DNA from 4 places in the Acidovorax sp. BL-A-41-H1 genome. Region 3 is predicted to be linked to each of the others. Evidence: predicted binding sites of a transcription regulator. Region 3 holds the regulator's gene; each other region holds the start of a gene.
The links. Region 3 encodes FNR, which switches genes on or off when oxygen is low (the NO sensors DNR and NnrR bind a similar motif). Its sites were predicted from a motif close to TTGATNNNNATCAA; they were not measured.

Region 1 (3,637 bases), on a different contig from region 3:
TACGGCTTCGGTCAGGTAGCCGCCCTCCTCGTAGCCCACGTAGCCGGGCGGCGCGCCAATCAGGCGGGCCACCGAATGCTTCTCCATGAACTCGCTCATGTCGATGCGCACCAGGTGGTCTTCGCTGTCAAACAGGAAGCCTGCGAGCGCCTTGCACAGCTCGGTCTTGCCCACGCCCGTGGGGCCCAGGAACAGGAACGAGCCCGTAGGCCGGTTCGGGTCCGACAGGCCCGAGCGCGAGCGGCGGATGGCGTTGGCCACGGCGGCAATCGCTTCCTCCTGCCCCACCACGCGTTCGTGCAGCTTGGTTTCCATCTGCAGCAGCTTGTCCTTTTCGCCCTGCATCATTTTCGACACCGGAATGCCCGTCGCGCGGCTCACCACCTCGGCGATCTCTTCCGCGCCCACCTGGGTGCGCAGCAGGCGGTTGGGGGTCGATGCGCCGTCCTTGCCGTCTTCCTTGGCCTGGGCTTCCTTGAGCTTGCGCTCCAGGTCGGGCAGGCGGCCGTATTGCAGCTCGGACACCTTGGTCAGATCGCCCTTGCGGGTGAATTCGACAATCTGCAGCTTGATGCGCTCTATCTCCTCGCGCACCTGGGCCGAGCCCTGGGCCTGGGCTTTCTCACTGGTCCAGATTTCTTCCAGGTCGGCAATTTCCTTTTGCAGGCGCTCGATCTCTTCCTCGATGAGGCCGAAGCGCTTTTGCGAAGCCTCGTCCTTTTCGCGGCGCACGGCTTCGCGCTCGATCTGCAGCTGGATCAGGCGGCGGTCGAGCTTGTCGATGGCTTCGGGCTTGGAGTCGATCTCGATCTTGATCTTGGCCGCGGCCTCGTCGATCAGATCAATCGCCTTGTCGGGCAGGAAACGGTCGGTGATGTAGCGGTTAGAGAGCTCGGCCGCGGCCACGATGGCCGGGTCGGTGATCTCCACGCCGTGGTGCGCCTCGTACTTTTCCTGCAGGCCGCGCAGGATGGCGATGGTGGCTTCCACGCTGGGCTCGCCCACCAGAATTTTCTGGAACCGGCGCTCCAGCGCAGCGTCTTTTTCGATGTACTTGCGGTACTCGTCGAGCGTGGTGGCGCCCACGCAGTGCAGCTCGCCACGCGCCAGCGCGGGCTTGAGCATGTTGCCCGCGTCCATCGCGCCCTCACCCTTGCCGGCGCCCACCATGGTGTGCAGCTCGTCAATGAAGACGATGGTCTGGCCCTCGTCCTTGGCCAGCTCGCTCAGCACGGTTTTCAGTCGCTCTTCAAACTCGCCGCGGTACTTGGCGCCGGCCAGCAGGGCAGCCATGTCGAGGCTGAGCACGCGCTTGTTCTTGAGCGACTCGGGCACCTCGCCCGCCACGATGCGCTGGGCCAGACCTTCGACAATCGCCGTCTTGCCCACGCCGGGCTCGCCGATCAGCACCGGGTTGTTCTTGCTGCGCCGCTGCAGCACCTGGATGGCGCGGCGGATCTCGTCGTCGCGGCCGATCACGGGGTCGAGCTTGCCGGCGCGGGCGCGCTCGGTCAGGTCCATGCAGTACTTTTGCAGCGCGCCGCGCTGGCCCTCGGCCTCGGCGCTGTCCATCTTCTGGCCGCCGCGCACGGCGGTGATGGCGGCCTCCAGACTTTTGCGGGTCAGGCCGTTGTCCTTGGCGATCTGGGCGGCTTCGCCCTTGCTGTCGATCAGCGCCAGCAAGAACAGCTCGCTGGCAATGAACTGGTCACCACGCTTGATGCCTTCTTTTTCGGTGGCCTGCAGCACGCGGCCCAGCTCGGGCCCGCCCTGCACCTGGTCGTGCCCCTGCACCTGGGGCAGGCGCTTGACGGCGGCCTCGGCCGCGGCCGTCAGGCCGGGTACGTTGGCGCCCGCCCGCTGCAGCAGCGCCTTGGGGCCGTCGTCCTGCTTGAGCATGGCCAGCAGCACATGCACGGGCTCGATGTAGGCGTGGTCATGGCCGAGCGCAATGCTCTGCGCATCGCCCAGAGCTTCCTGAAACTTGGTGGTGAATTTGTCGAGACGCATGGTCTAAGTCCTCCGAATTACCCAGCACGTGGGGCGGGCGCTGCCTTATTTCAAGGCAGCGCCCGCATCGGGGGATTGACCTGTGTCAGCAACGCGCGCAGGTTGCTACATCTCGTTTGCTATACTTTTCATAGCTACCAGACATTGATTTACGTGCGCTATCGGCCTATTTGGCTTGAAAACCGCCCTGCGACCACAAATCTATGCATTGCTGGCCACAATGCCCCAGCGCGCCAGTGCCGCGTCGTCGCTCACGCGGGCGTCCACCCAGCGTGCGCCACCGGGCGTTTGCTCCTTTTTCCAGAACGGCGCCTGCGTCTTGAGGTAGTCCATCAGGAACTCGCAGGCCTGAAAGCTCTGGCCGCGGTGCGCGCTGGTCACGGCCACCAGCACGATCTGGTCGAGCGGCTGCAGCAGCCCCACACGGTGGATCACGCGCGCGCCGAAGATGTCAAACCGCCGGAAGGCCTCGTCCACCATGGCCTCGATGGATTTTTCGGTCATGCCGGGGTAGTGCTCCAGCTCCATGGTCGATACGGCGTCGCCCTCGTTGCGGTCGCGCACGGTGCCCACAAAGCTGCACACGGCGCCCACGCCAGGCTGGCCCTGGCGCAGCGCCGCGATCTCGCGGCTCAGGTCGAAGTCTTCGGTCTGGATGGAAACACGGGGCTGGCTCATGGCAAGACTGGGAGATAGGCAAAACGAACGGCGGCAGGCGGGGGCCGGGGGGGGGCCGGGGTTATGGCGAGCGATGCAGGCGCGGCGCGGCCAGCATGGCGCGCTCTTCCTCCAGCACCTTGTGCAGCTGGATGTGGGCCGGTGTAGGCGGCAGCCGGGCCGCCAGGGCCTGCAGCCGCGTGATGTCGCCCACCGTGGGCGCCACCTTGATCTGGGCAATGGCGGCAGCCACGTTGCCGCCCTGGATGAGGGCCATCACCTTGGCGGGCCACTCGCTTTTGTTTCTGGACATGGGTTGAAGCTGCGGTTGTCGACAGCAATTGTCGGTAGGATCGCCGCACTGTACCCGCACCTTGCCCGCACCGCGGGCTGTGCCGCACATTGCACCCACACCCATGGCCACCCAGACCATCGAGACCGCCCTCTACAAGCTGTACCCGTCGCCCCGCAACGCCACGCGCGATGTGTTCGCGCACCAGGTGTTCGTGCCGTACCCGTACGCGCTGATCGACCTGCCCAGCATGGACCTGGCGGGCAAGACCACGCTGTTTGGGGCCTGCCGCCTGTCCGACATGAAGATGGGCCAGGTCGTAACCTTCGAGCTGCCCGCCGATCAGGCACGCTTTGAGCGTCTGTTCACCCCAGACTGAAGCGCCCGCCACGCCATCACGCCGCAACCCGATGTACGAAGACGACAACCAGATCCACGTGCCGCCATCGTTCATGGCCGTGTACACCGACGCGCGTGGCCGCCTGAACGAGAAAGCCGCCACGGTGCGCACGCGCTACGAGCTGTGCGAAGACCTGGCTGGCCACCTGGTCGAGCATGCGCAGACGCTTTACCACGTGCAGGCACCGTCCGAGGCCGAGATCCTGCGGCGCATCCATGCCGGGTTGTGCACCGCCGAGTCGGGCGTGTCGGTGGCCGAGGCCACCTGGATCGTCACCC
Region 2 (3,637 bases), 170 kb from region 3:
GGTACGACAGGATGGTGATCACCACCGTGGCGTACACCATCGACGTGTAGCCGAACAGGCGCTTGCGGCAGAACGTGGCCACCACTTCGGAGAAGATGCCAAAGCACGGCAGGATCAGGATGTAGACCTCGGGGTGGCCCCAGATCCAGATCAGGTTCACGTACAGCATGGCGTTGCCGCCCAGGTCGTTCGTGAAGAAGTTGGTCCCGACATAACGGTCGAGCGACATCAGCACCAGCGCTGCGGTCAGCACGGGGAACGACGCCACGATCAGGGCGTTGGTGCACAGGGCCGTCCAGGTGAAGATGGGCATCTTCATCAGGTTCATGCCGGGCGCGCGCATCTTGATGATGGTGACGATCAGGTTGATACCCGAGAGCGTGGTACCCACCCCCGCAATCTGCAGCGACCAGATGTAGTAATCCAGCCCCACCCCCGGGTTCTGCGACCCCAGGTTGGACAGCGCCAGCCAGCCCGAGGTGGAGAACTCGCCCAGGAACAGCGAGAACATCACCAGCACGGCACCGGCCGTGGTCATCCAGAAGCTGAAGTTGTTCAGGAATGGGAACGACACGTCGCGCGCGCCGATTTGCAGCGGCACCAGGTAGTTCATCAGGCCCGTAACGAGCGGCATCGCCACGAAGAAGATCATGATCACGCCGTGGGCGGTGAAGATCTGGTCGTAGTGGTGCGGTGGCAGGTAGCCCATGTTGTCGCCAAAAGCCATGGCCTGTTGCAGGCGCATCATCACGGCGTCGGCAAAGCCGCGCAGCAGCATCACCAGGCCCAGGATCATGTACATGATCCCGATCTTCTTGTGGTCGATGCTGCAGATCCAGTCGCGCCAGAGCGGGCCCCACAGGCGGTACTTGGTCAGGCCCGCCATCACGACGAGGCCGCCCAGCATGGTGGCGACAAAGGTCCAGAGCACGATCGGATCGTGCGCCATGGGTATCGAGTCCCAGGTGATGCGACCTAGGGCCCAGTGCGGTTCGGTAGGGATGACGGAGGACATAGGTACTCTCTGAGGTGACGTCAGCGGCAGCAGGATGGCTGCTGGCGCGTCATGTATGTGCGGGGAGTGCTGTGGTGCATGGGGGATGTGGAAGGCGCAGTCATTGCGCCGTGGCCCGGGCGGGCGCTGCCAGCTGGGCTTCGAGCGTGGCCACCACCTGGTCGGCGTTTTGCGACGTGCACACGTCCTGCGGCAGGTTCAGGCCGGCGGCGCGCATGTAGGCCTCGCCACCGCGCTCGTCGATCACCATCATGTGGTGCATGCACATCTGGCCGTCTTCGACGCAGCGGTTGAGCACCTTGTTGTACAGGCCTTCTTCCACGCGGCCAAAGCGCTGCACCGGGTCGCGCGTGCTGGGCTTGACGAGGTTCAGGTAGGTCTGCTTGTCCAGCGCCTTGCCTTCGGTTTTGGCGGTCTGCACCCACTGGGCAAAGTCGGCGTCGCTCAGGCCGTGGAACTTGAACGTCATGCCCGAAAAGCCCGCGCCGCTGTAGTGCGACGACAGTCCCTTGTACACGCCGGGCTTGTTGATCACGGCGTTCAGCTCGGTCTGCATGCCGGGCATGGCGTAGATCATTCCGGCCAGGTCGGGCACGAAAAACGCGTTCATGGTCGAGGTGGCGGTCAGCTTGAAGATGATCGGGCGGTCGACCGGCGCGGCCAGCTCGTTCACCGTGGCAATGCCCTGCTCGGGGTAGAAGAACAGCCACTTCCAGTCCATGGCCACCACCTGCACCTCCAGGGGTTTGACCTGCGGCGCCAGCGGCTTGGTGGCCGAGATACGGTCCAGCGGCCGGTACGGGTCGAGCTTGTGCGTGCCGATCCATGTCAGCGCGCCCAGCGCAATGATGATGAGCAGCGGTACCGTCCAGATCACCAGCTCCAGCGTGGTGGAGTGGTGCCACTCAGGGTCGTAGTCGTCTTCGGTATTGGCCGCGTTGTTATGCCGGTATTTCCAGGCAAACCACAGCGTGAGGGCGATCACCGGCACGATGATGATCAGCATGAGGACAGTGGCCTGGACGACCAGAAGCCCCTGCTGCGACGCCACGTCGCCCGCCGGGTTCAGGACAACCGCCTTGCTGCAGCCAGCCAGGGTGCCCGTGGCAGCCAGTGCGGCCAGCCACGCCGGCCCGCGGGAAGTAAAGGTTTTGGACATTTCAAGAGCGCTCGTTGGATGCGTTTTGCTTTAGGGGTAAACGCGGATAACGGTGTGCGATGGAATGTAATAGGCCTAGCTTTTTTGTCGATTGGACATTTTGTCCAAGGTCAAACGCAGGGCGGGCGCCGCCCCCTGCCAGATCAACAAAAGCGACCTTGTCCTGCGCTCTGGTTAGCGAAAGCCCAGTTGTGGGCCCGCCAAGGGCGGTGTAAAACGGGTTCATTGCACTGCACAACGTCAAGGAGCCCTGTTCATGAGCAGCCCCGCCACCGCCGCCTACCCGGCCGCCGGCTTTGAAGAAAGCCCTGAATCCCTTTCGCGGGCCGATACCCATGAGGAAGTGACCCCCAGCGAGATCGCCGTCGGCGTGATCATTGGTCGCGCCTCCGAATACTTCGACTTTTTCGTGTTCGGCATCGCCTGCGTGCTGGTGTTTCCGTCGCTGCTGTTCCCGTTCCTGTCGCGGCTCGATGGCACGCTGATGTCGTTTGCACTGCTGGCCGTGGCGTTTGTGGTGCGGCCCGTGGGCACGGCGGTATCCATGGCCATCCAGCGCCGCTGGGGCCGGGGTACCAAGCTCACCATTGCGCTCTTCCTGCTGGGCGTGTGCACGGTGGGCATGGCCTTCCTGCCGTCTTATTCGAGCGTGGGCACAGCTGCCATCGTCGCGCTGCTGGTGCTGCGCATCGGCCAGGGCCTGGCCCTGGGCGGCACGTGGGACGGCCTGCCATCCCTGCTGGCCATGTCGGCCCCCAAGAACCGCCGCGGCTGGTACGCCATGATCGGCCAGTTCGGCGCCCCCGTCGGCTTCGTCCTGGCCGCCGGGCTGTTCGCCTACCTGTACAGCAGTCTTTCCGTCGAAGAGTTTCTGGCCTGGGGCTGGCGCTACCCGTTCTTCGTGGCGTTTGCCGTGAACGTGGTGGCTTTGTTCGCCCGCCTGCGCCTGGTGGTGGGGCAGTCTTACACCGAACTGCTGCAAGAGCGCGAGCTGCAACCCGTGGCCGTGAGCCGCGTCATGCGGGACGAAGGCGGCAACGTGTTGCTGGGCGCCTTTGCCGCGCTGGCCAGCTTTGCCCTGTTCCACATGGTCACGGTGTTCCCCCTGTCGTGGATCACCATGTATTCCGACCAGCCCATCACCGAAGTGCTTGGCGTGCAGATCGTCGGTGCCTTCCTGGCTGCTGGCGCCATCATGGTGTCCGGCTGGCTGTCAGACCGCGTGGGCCGCCGCACCCTGCTGGGCTCCATGGCCGTGCTGATCGGCGTGTTCAGCCTGCTGGTGCCCTGGCTGCTGGACGCGGGTACGGTGGGCAACAACATCTTCCTGATCAGCGGCTTCGTGCTGCTGGGGCTGTCGTACGGGCAGGCATCGGGCACCGTGACATCCAACTTCTCGGCCCGCTACCGCTACACGGGCGCCGCCCTGTCCACCGACATCGCGTGGATGATCGGTGCAGCCT
Region 3 (3,637 bases):
TGATCATTTCTGGCCCCGTCATCGTGATCATTGCCGGATTCGTCACCTTGTGGCTGGCCATCTCGCGGCCTGACCCCGTCGTCGCGGAAGACTATTACCGCCAGGGCGTGGAGATCAACAAGACCCTGCAGGGTGCCGACAAGAGCCTGTTGCCAGCAGTGAAGGCCCGCAACCACGCGGCCACCCCTGCCGAAGACGCACCACGCTGATCCCTGCCATGGCTGTCCGATTAGGGCGGCTTGCGCAACACCTGCGACCCTGGTCAACCGATCCTGAAAAAAAGAGGAGACAAGCGCGATGTGGACCCAACGCCTGATGTGGATAGCATGGCCTGCCTTTTTGATGGCAGGTGTGCTCGAGATGCTCGTCTTTGCGCTCGTCGATCCTCATGACCTGCACTGGTTTGGCCAGCCCGTGCCACTTTCACGGGAAGGCGTCTACACGCTGGCGTTTTTTGCTTTTTGGGTGGTCACCATGGCTTCCAGTGCGCTCACCACGCTGCTGGCTATGTCGCCGTTCGAGCTCAACCGGTGCCCGGTACCCGACGGAGAGCGGCCGGACGATTGCCGCAAGACTTCGGGCTGTGCCTGAACTGTCGGCGAAAGCCAGGCCGGGAGCCTTCAAGGGCAGGTTGCAGTCGCCGAGCCGCCCATTGCCCAACAGTGCGCGGTGAAGGTGTTGACAGGTTCAACCGGGCGGCTGAGCCGCGCTGTCAAATGAGCAGGCCTCCCGAGAACCCTCCGGCCACGCCCTGCTCAGTGGCAAGGCTGCTGGCTGTTGACAATGCGGCGCAGCGCGTCGGTGTCCAGGATGCGCACATGCCGCTGCTTGACCTCGACGATCTGTTCGTCGACAAATTTCGAGAAGGTGCGGCTCACGGTTTCGAGTTTGAGACCCAGGTAGCTGCCAATCTCTTCCCGGGTCATGCGCAGCACCAGTTCTGACTGCGAGAAGCCCCTGGCGTGCAGGCGCTGCACCAGGTTCAGCAGGAAGGCCGCCAGGCGCTCTTCGGCACGCATGCTGCCCAGCAGCAGCATCACGCCATGCTCGCGCACGATCTCGCGGCTCATGATCTTGTGCACGTGGTGCTGCAGGGCCGTGACCTCGCGCGACAACTCCTCAATGCGGTCAAATGGCATGACGCAGACTTCAGCGTCTTCCAGAGCAACGGCGTCACAGGTGTGGTGGTCGTTCACGATGCCATCGAGGCCGATGATCTCGCCTGCCATCTGAAAACCCGTTACCTGGTCGCGGCCATCTTCCGTGGCCACGCAGGTCTTGAAGAACCCGGTCCGAATCGCATACAGCGACGTGAATGTCTCGCCGTTGCGAAACAAGGTTGCGCCGCGCTTGACCTTGCGCCGCACGGCCACCACTTCGTCGATGCGCTGCAGTTGTTCTTCGTTCAGTCCTACGGGCATACACAGCTCCCGCAGGTTGCAGTTCGAGCAGGCGACTTTGATGGTGAGCGGATTCATGGCCGGTGGAACTAGTTGCGGAAAATAAGGATACTCCGCATCTGCATCAAACAGATGACGGTTGACCTCATGGGGCCAAATGATATGCGTCAAATTGTCGCAGTCAGCGCCTTGTGGCCGCTTGATGTAAATCAAGGACTGCCCGCGGCAGCTGCGGCACAGTCAGGGCGTTCCGAAGGATGCCCATGACCGCTGTCTCCCCTGACCTGCTGCGCCGATTTGATGTAGCGGGGCCACGCTACACCTCCTACCCCACCGCTGACCGCTTTGTCGAAGCCTTTGGGCAGGAAGATTATGTGCTGGCGCTCGATCAGCGCAGGAACGGAACGGTTGCGAAGGCGCTGCCGCTGTCGCTCTATGTGCACATTCCTTTTTGCGAATCGTTGTGCTACTACTGTGCGTGCAACAAAATCATCACCAAGCACCACGACCGGGCCGATCTTTACCTGCGGTACCTGAGCCGCGAAATTGACCTTCATACCGCCCATTGCGGAACAGGGCAGGTGGTGTCGCAGCTACACCTGGGCGGCGGTTCACCCACATTCCTCTCGGACGATGGGTTGCGTGAACTCATGGCTGTCCTGCGTCGCAGCTTCACGCTGGCACCGGGCGGTGAATACTCGATCGAAGTCGATCCGCGCACGGTGAATGCTGACCGCCTGGCAGTCCTGGCCGAACTGGGTTTCAACCGGCTGAGTTTTGGCGTGCAGGACTTTGATGCGGAGGTGCAGAAGGCCGTGCACCGGATCCAGCCTGCCGAGCAGGTGTTCTCGCTCGTCGAGTCGGCTCGCTCGCTCGGCTTCGACTCGGTGAACGTCGATCTGATTTACGGCCTGCCCCGGCAGACGCCCGAATCGTTTGATCGTACCCTGGCCCAGGTGGCCCAGCTGCGGCCCGATCGCATCGCGCTGTACGCATACGCCCATCTTCCCGAGCGGTTCAAGCCGCAACGCCGCATTGTGTCGGCCGAGCTGCCTGCGGCCTCGGCCAAGGTGGCGATGCTGTCTCGGTCGCTCGACGCCTTCCTGGACGCTGGGTACGTGTACGTGGGCATGGACCACTTTGCCTTGCCCTCGGATGCGTTGGCGGTTGCCAAGCGGCAGGGGCGCCTGCATCGCAATTTTCAGGGGTACAGCACGCAGCCTGATTGCGACCTCATTGCCCTTGGCGTGTCGGCCATCGGCAGGGTGGGGGCCACCTACAGCCAGAACGCCAAGACGCTGGAGGAGTACTACGACTTCCTCGACCAGGGGCGTTTACCGATCGTCCGTGGCCTGGCGCTGACGCGGGACGATCTTGTGCGCCGCGCCGTCATCATGGCGCTGATGTGCCAGGGTGAAGTGCTGTTCGAGTCCATCGAGCAAGGCTGGCTGATCGACTTCAAGCAGTATTTTGCTGCGGAGCTCACGCGCCTTGAAGAAATGGCCGAGCAGGGTCTGGTGCGCATGAATTCTGATGGCGTCGAGGTCACGCCGATGGGCTGGTTCTTTGTACGCGGCGTGGCGATGGTTTTTGACCGCTATCTCCAGGCCGACCGCTACCGGGCACGCTTCTCGCGCATCATCTGAACGGAGTACATCCATGCCATGCCAGGTCGTTGCCCTCGCAGTCATCGCCACCATGGGTGCGCATGGCGCAGGCGTGTGCCTGGGTGACTGCTGCGACGACCCGGTGGGAGCCAGGTCATGCTGAGCGCGGCTGCGTGGTCGGCGCTGGTGATGGGACTGGTGGGCGGATCGCATTGTCTTGCCATGTGCTCCGCCCCTTGTGGCGCATTGGTGGGTGCAGGGGGGCGCCCGGGTGTCGGTGCGGAAGACAAGGCTGGTACGGGCGTGCCTGTGCAGTGGGCAGCCCCGTGGCAGGCGCAGCGCCCGTGGCATCAAACTTGGCGTACGGTGGCCTTTCATCTGGGGCGCATCGGTAGCTACGCGGCCGTGGGCGCCCTTGCCGCGGCAGCCATGGACAGCCTGGCATGGCTCACGCAGCAGGCCACGGCACTGCGCCCCGCCTGGACGCTGATGCACGTTGCGGTGATGGGCTGGGGGCTGATGATGATGGTTCAGGCGCGGCAACCTCAATGGGTGGAGCAGGCCGGGCGCGCCGTCTGGGGCAAGGTACAGCCGATGGTCCGGTCGCATGGGGGTCTGATGACCACCGGT
Region 4 (3,637 bases), on a different contig from region 3:
TCGTAAATGGGCGCGGCAATGGCGCTGATGCCAGCCAGCAGGATGTCTTGCACGGTGGCGCAGCCCTGGGCGCGTGCACGGTGGCACAGGGCCTGCACGGGGTCGGCCCCGCCCAGCATCGCGCGTTGCTCGGGCGTGGCGGCGGCCAGCTCGGCTTCGGCACGGGTGCGCAGGTCGGCATCCTGTGAAAACGCCAGAAACGCCTGCCCGCTGGCTGACCACACCACGGGCAGCACCGAGCCCGGGCGGATGTTGACGGTGACCGGGAGCGAGGGCTCTTCCATGCGCATCACCGTGGGGCCCATGTTGCCCATCACGGCGATGAAGCAGGTCACCTGCAGCGATTCGCGCAGGCGCAGCAGCGCGGCCTCGCCCATGCGCACCGGGTCGCACTGGCGCAGCGCCGCCAGGCCGATGCGCACGGCCTCGGGCCCCAGGTGGTAGTGCTGTGTGGCGGGGTGCTGGGCCACCAGGCCCTCGCTGGTCAGGCTGCTGAGGTAGCGGTGCACCTTGGCGGCGCTCTCGCCGCATTCGGCCGCGATGGCCGTCAGGCTGGCCGCGCCGCCCAGCCGGGCCAGGGCCTTGAGGATGGTCATGCCGGTTTCGGCCGACTGCACGCGCTGGCGGCGTTTGGTGGAGGTGTCGGCAGGGGCAGATGCAGAGGTCGGCATGCGGAGGAGTCTGTAAGGGCAATCGCGGAGAAACTCATTACGCATTGCGTAATATCATTGCCAAATCTTAAATCGTTTGACCTATTTCAGGAGACACCATGCTCAATCGTCGTTGCGCCACCGGGCTGCTTGCGGCCCTGGCCGTTCTGGCGGGCCCGTCTGTGGCGTTTGCCCAGAGCTACCCCGCCAAGCCCATCCGCTGGGTAGTGCCCTACCCTGCGGGTGGCGGCTCGGACTTTCTGGCGCGCACGATCGGCCAGCAGCTGTCCACCCAGATCAGCCAGACCGTGACGGTGGAGAACAAGCCCGGCGCCAACACCGCCATCGCGGCATCGGACGTGGCGCGCTCACCCGCAGACGGCTACACCATCCTGTCGGCCGACAACGGCACCATGGTGTTCAACACCGCGCTGTACAGCAAGCTCTCGTACAACCCTGAAAAAGACCTGGTGCCCGTCACGCTGATGGGGCGCTTTCCCATGATCCTGGTCGTGGGCCCCAACTCCGACGTGCGCGACGCCAAGGATTTTGTGGCCAAGGCCAAGGCTTCGCCCGGCAAATTCAGCTACGGCTCGGCCGGTGCGGGCAGCCCGCACCACCTGGCGATGGAGCTGCTCAAGGTCAACAGCAGCCTGCACATGGTGCATATCCCCTACCGCGGCGCGGCACCGGCCCTGACCGATCTGGCAGGCGGCCAGGTCAACGCGATGATGGTGGACCTGGCCGCAGGTGCCGGTTTCATCAAGGGTGGCAAGGTGCGCCCCCTGGCCGTGGCCCACGCCACGCGCCTGCCTCAGCTGCCCGATGTGCCCACGTTTGCCGAACTCGGCTTCAAGGGCGTGGAAGCCTCGGCCCAGGTCGGCATCGTGGCCCCGGCCGGTACGCCAGCCGATGTGGTGGCCGCCCTGCAAAAGCAGGTGGCCACCGCCATCAACCAGCCCGCCATCCGCCAGAAGCTGGTGGACTTTGGCATCGAGCCCGTGGCCAGCACGCCGCAGCAATATGGCGACCTGATCCGCACCGAAGTGCAGCGCTGGCACAAGCTGATCCGCGAGCAGAAGATCTCGCTGGACTGAACCGCACCGGCCTGACGGCCGTGCACAACGCGAAGCCGCCCCGAGGGGCGGCTTTTTTGTGGGCGCTGACAAGGCGCGAGGCTTGCTCAGGCCTCCAGGTCTTCGACCGTGCCACCTTCGGTGGCAGCAAATGCCTCGCCGTGCTTCACGATGGTGACCGGCACCGGGCTGGCATGGGCCACTTCCTGCGACACCGAACCCAGCAGCGCGCTCGACAACGCGCCCTGCCCGCGCGCGCCAATGATGACCATGTCGCAACCGGTGCGCTCGATCATGTCCACCAGCGTGTGGGCCTCGTCGCCCACGCCCACTTCGGTTTCGCAGGGCACGCCGGCAGCTTCGAGCAGCGCACGCGCGGGTGCCATCAGGTGCTCGCCAGCTTCCAGGCTGGCGGCGGCGATCAGGTCGGGGTCGCGGGCGGTGACCATTTCGTACAGGGTGGCGGGCTCCTGCACATGGCCCAGCACCACCTGCGCCTGCAGGCCGTGGCGCACCAGCCACAGCGCGTGGTGCACCCCGTCGAGCGAGAGTTCCGATCCGTCCACGGCGATGAAGATCTTGAGCATGGTGTTCTCCTTGGAGTGTGGTTCGCGGGCCCAGGGGCACTTTGGTTCAGTGTAGCCACGCGGCGCCGCAGCGCCAGCCCATTCCCTTGATGAAAGTCAGGGTGGATCGACGTGGCACGGGGTCGGCGGTGCGTCTGGGACAATCCCGCCCATGCTTCAGTTCGACCTCCTCAAGACCGACCCCGCCAGCCACGCGCGGCGCGGCACGCTCACGCTCAACCACGGCGTGGTGCAGACCCCCATCTTCATGCCCGTGGGCACCTATGGCACCGTCAAGGGCGTGATGCCGCAAAGCCTGCACGACATGGGCGCACAGATCATCCTGGGCAACACCTTTCACCTGTGGATGCGCCCGGGCCTGGATGTGATGCAGAGCTTTGGCGGCCTGCACGGCTTTGAAAAATGGGACAAGCCCATCCTGACCGACTCGGGCGGCTTTCAGGTGTGGAGCCTGGGCGCCATGCGCAAGATCACCGAAGAAGGCGTAACGTTTGCCAGCCCCGTCAATGGCGACAAGCTCTTCATGTCGCCCGAGGTGAGCATGCAGATCCAGACCACGCTCAACTCCGACATCGTGATGCAACTCGACGAGTGCACGCCGTACGAAACCAAGGGGCACCTCACCACCGAGGCCGAGGCGCGCAAATCGATGGAGATGAGCCGCCGCTGGGCCGTGCGGTCCAAGGCCGAGTTCGAGCGGCTGGGCAACCCCAACGCCCTCTTCGGCATCGTGCAGGGCGGCATGTTCAAGAACCTGCGCCAGGAGTCGCTGGAAGCGCTGGTGGAAATGGACTTCCCCGGCTACGCCGTGGGCGGCGTGAGCGTGGGCGAGCCCAAGGACGAGATGCTGGACATCATGGCCCACACGCCGCACCGCCTGCCGGCCCACAAGCCGCGCTACCTGATGGGCGTGGGCACGCCCGAAGACCTGGTGCAGGGCGTGGCCGATGGCGTGGACATGTTCGACTGCGTGATGCCCACGCGCAATGCGCGCAACGGCACCATGTTCACCCGCTTTGGCGACCTGAAGATCCGCAACGCGCGCCACAAGGCCGACCACCAGCCCATGGACACCAGCTGCACCTGCTACGCCTGCGCGGGCAAGGACGGCGTGGTCTGGGACGCGGGCGGCCGCGGCGGCTTCAGCCGGGCCTACCTGCACCACCTGGACCGCTGCGGCGAAATGCTGGGCCCCATGCTCACCACCGTGCACAACCTGCACTACTACCTGAACCTGATGCGCGAGGTGCGCGAGGCGCTGGATGCGGGCACGTTCAGCCAGTTCCGCGCACAGTTCAAGGCCGACCGGGCGCGCGGCGTCTAA

Region 1: the regulator FNR is predicted to act here: its motif matches at 2,086-2,099, upstream of clpB (ATP-dependent chaperone ClpB).
Region 2: the regulator FNR is predicted to act here: its motif matches at 2,275-2,288, upstream of cyoA (ubiquinol oxidase subunit II).
Region 4: the regulator FNR is predicted to act here: its motif matches at 2,400-2,413, upstream of ACTPOI_RS10425 (universal stress protein).

What each region holds. Positions count from the first base shown of each region.
Region 1 is NZ_JBPVJQ010000003.1:1,586,655-1,590,291, reverse strand. It holds gene clpB (ATP-dependent chaperone ClpB) at 1-2,010, opposite strand, end outside; gene ACTPOI_RS08080 (molybdenum cofactor biosynthesis protein MoaE) at 2,212-2,688, opposite strand; gene ACTPOI_RS08075 (hypothetical protein) at 2,750-2,980, opposite strand; gene ACTPOI_RS08070 (hypothetical protein) at 3,084-3,338, shown strand; gene ACTPOI_RS08065 (hypothetical protein) at 3,370-3,637, shown strand, end outside.
Region 2 is NZ_JBPVJQ010000006.1:827,588-831,224, forward strand. It holds gene cyoB (cytochrome o ubiquinol oxidase subunit I) at 1-1,015, opposite strand, end outside; gene cyoA (ubiquinol oxidase subunit II) at 1,116-2,174, opposite strand; gene ACTPOI_RS16975 (MFS transporter) at 2,431-3,637, shown strand, end outside.
Region 3 is NZ_JBPVJQ010000006.1:994,532-998,168, forward strand. It holds gene ACTPOI_RS17805 (FixH family protein) at 1-209, shown strand, start outside; gene ACTPOI_RS17810 (hypothetical protein) at 298-591, shown strand; gene fnr (fumarate/nitrate reduction transcriptional regulator Fnr) at 756-1,478, opposite strand; gene hemN (oxygen-independent coproporphyrinogen III oxidase) at 1,664-3,046, shown strand; gene ACTPOI_RS17825 (sulfite exporter TauE/SafE family protein) at 3,164-3,637, shown strand, end outside.
Region 4 is NZ_JBPVJQ010000004.1:294,128-297,764, reverse strand. It holds gene ACTPOI_RS10435 (IclR family transcriptional regulator) at 1-671, opposite strand, end outside; gene ACTPOI_RS10430 (Bug family tripartite tricarboxylate transporter substrate binding protein) at 770-1,747, shown strand; gene ACTPOI_RS10425 (universal stress protein) at 1,834-2,313, opposite strand; gene tgt (tRNA guanosine(34) transglycosylase Tgt) at 2,465-3,637, shown strand.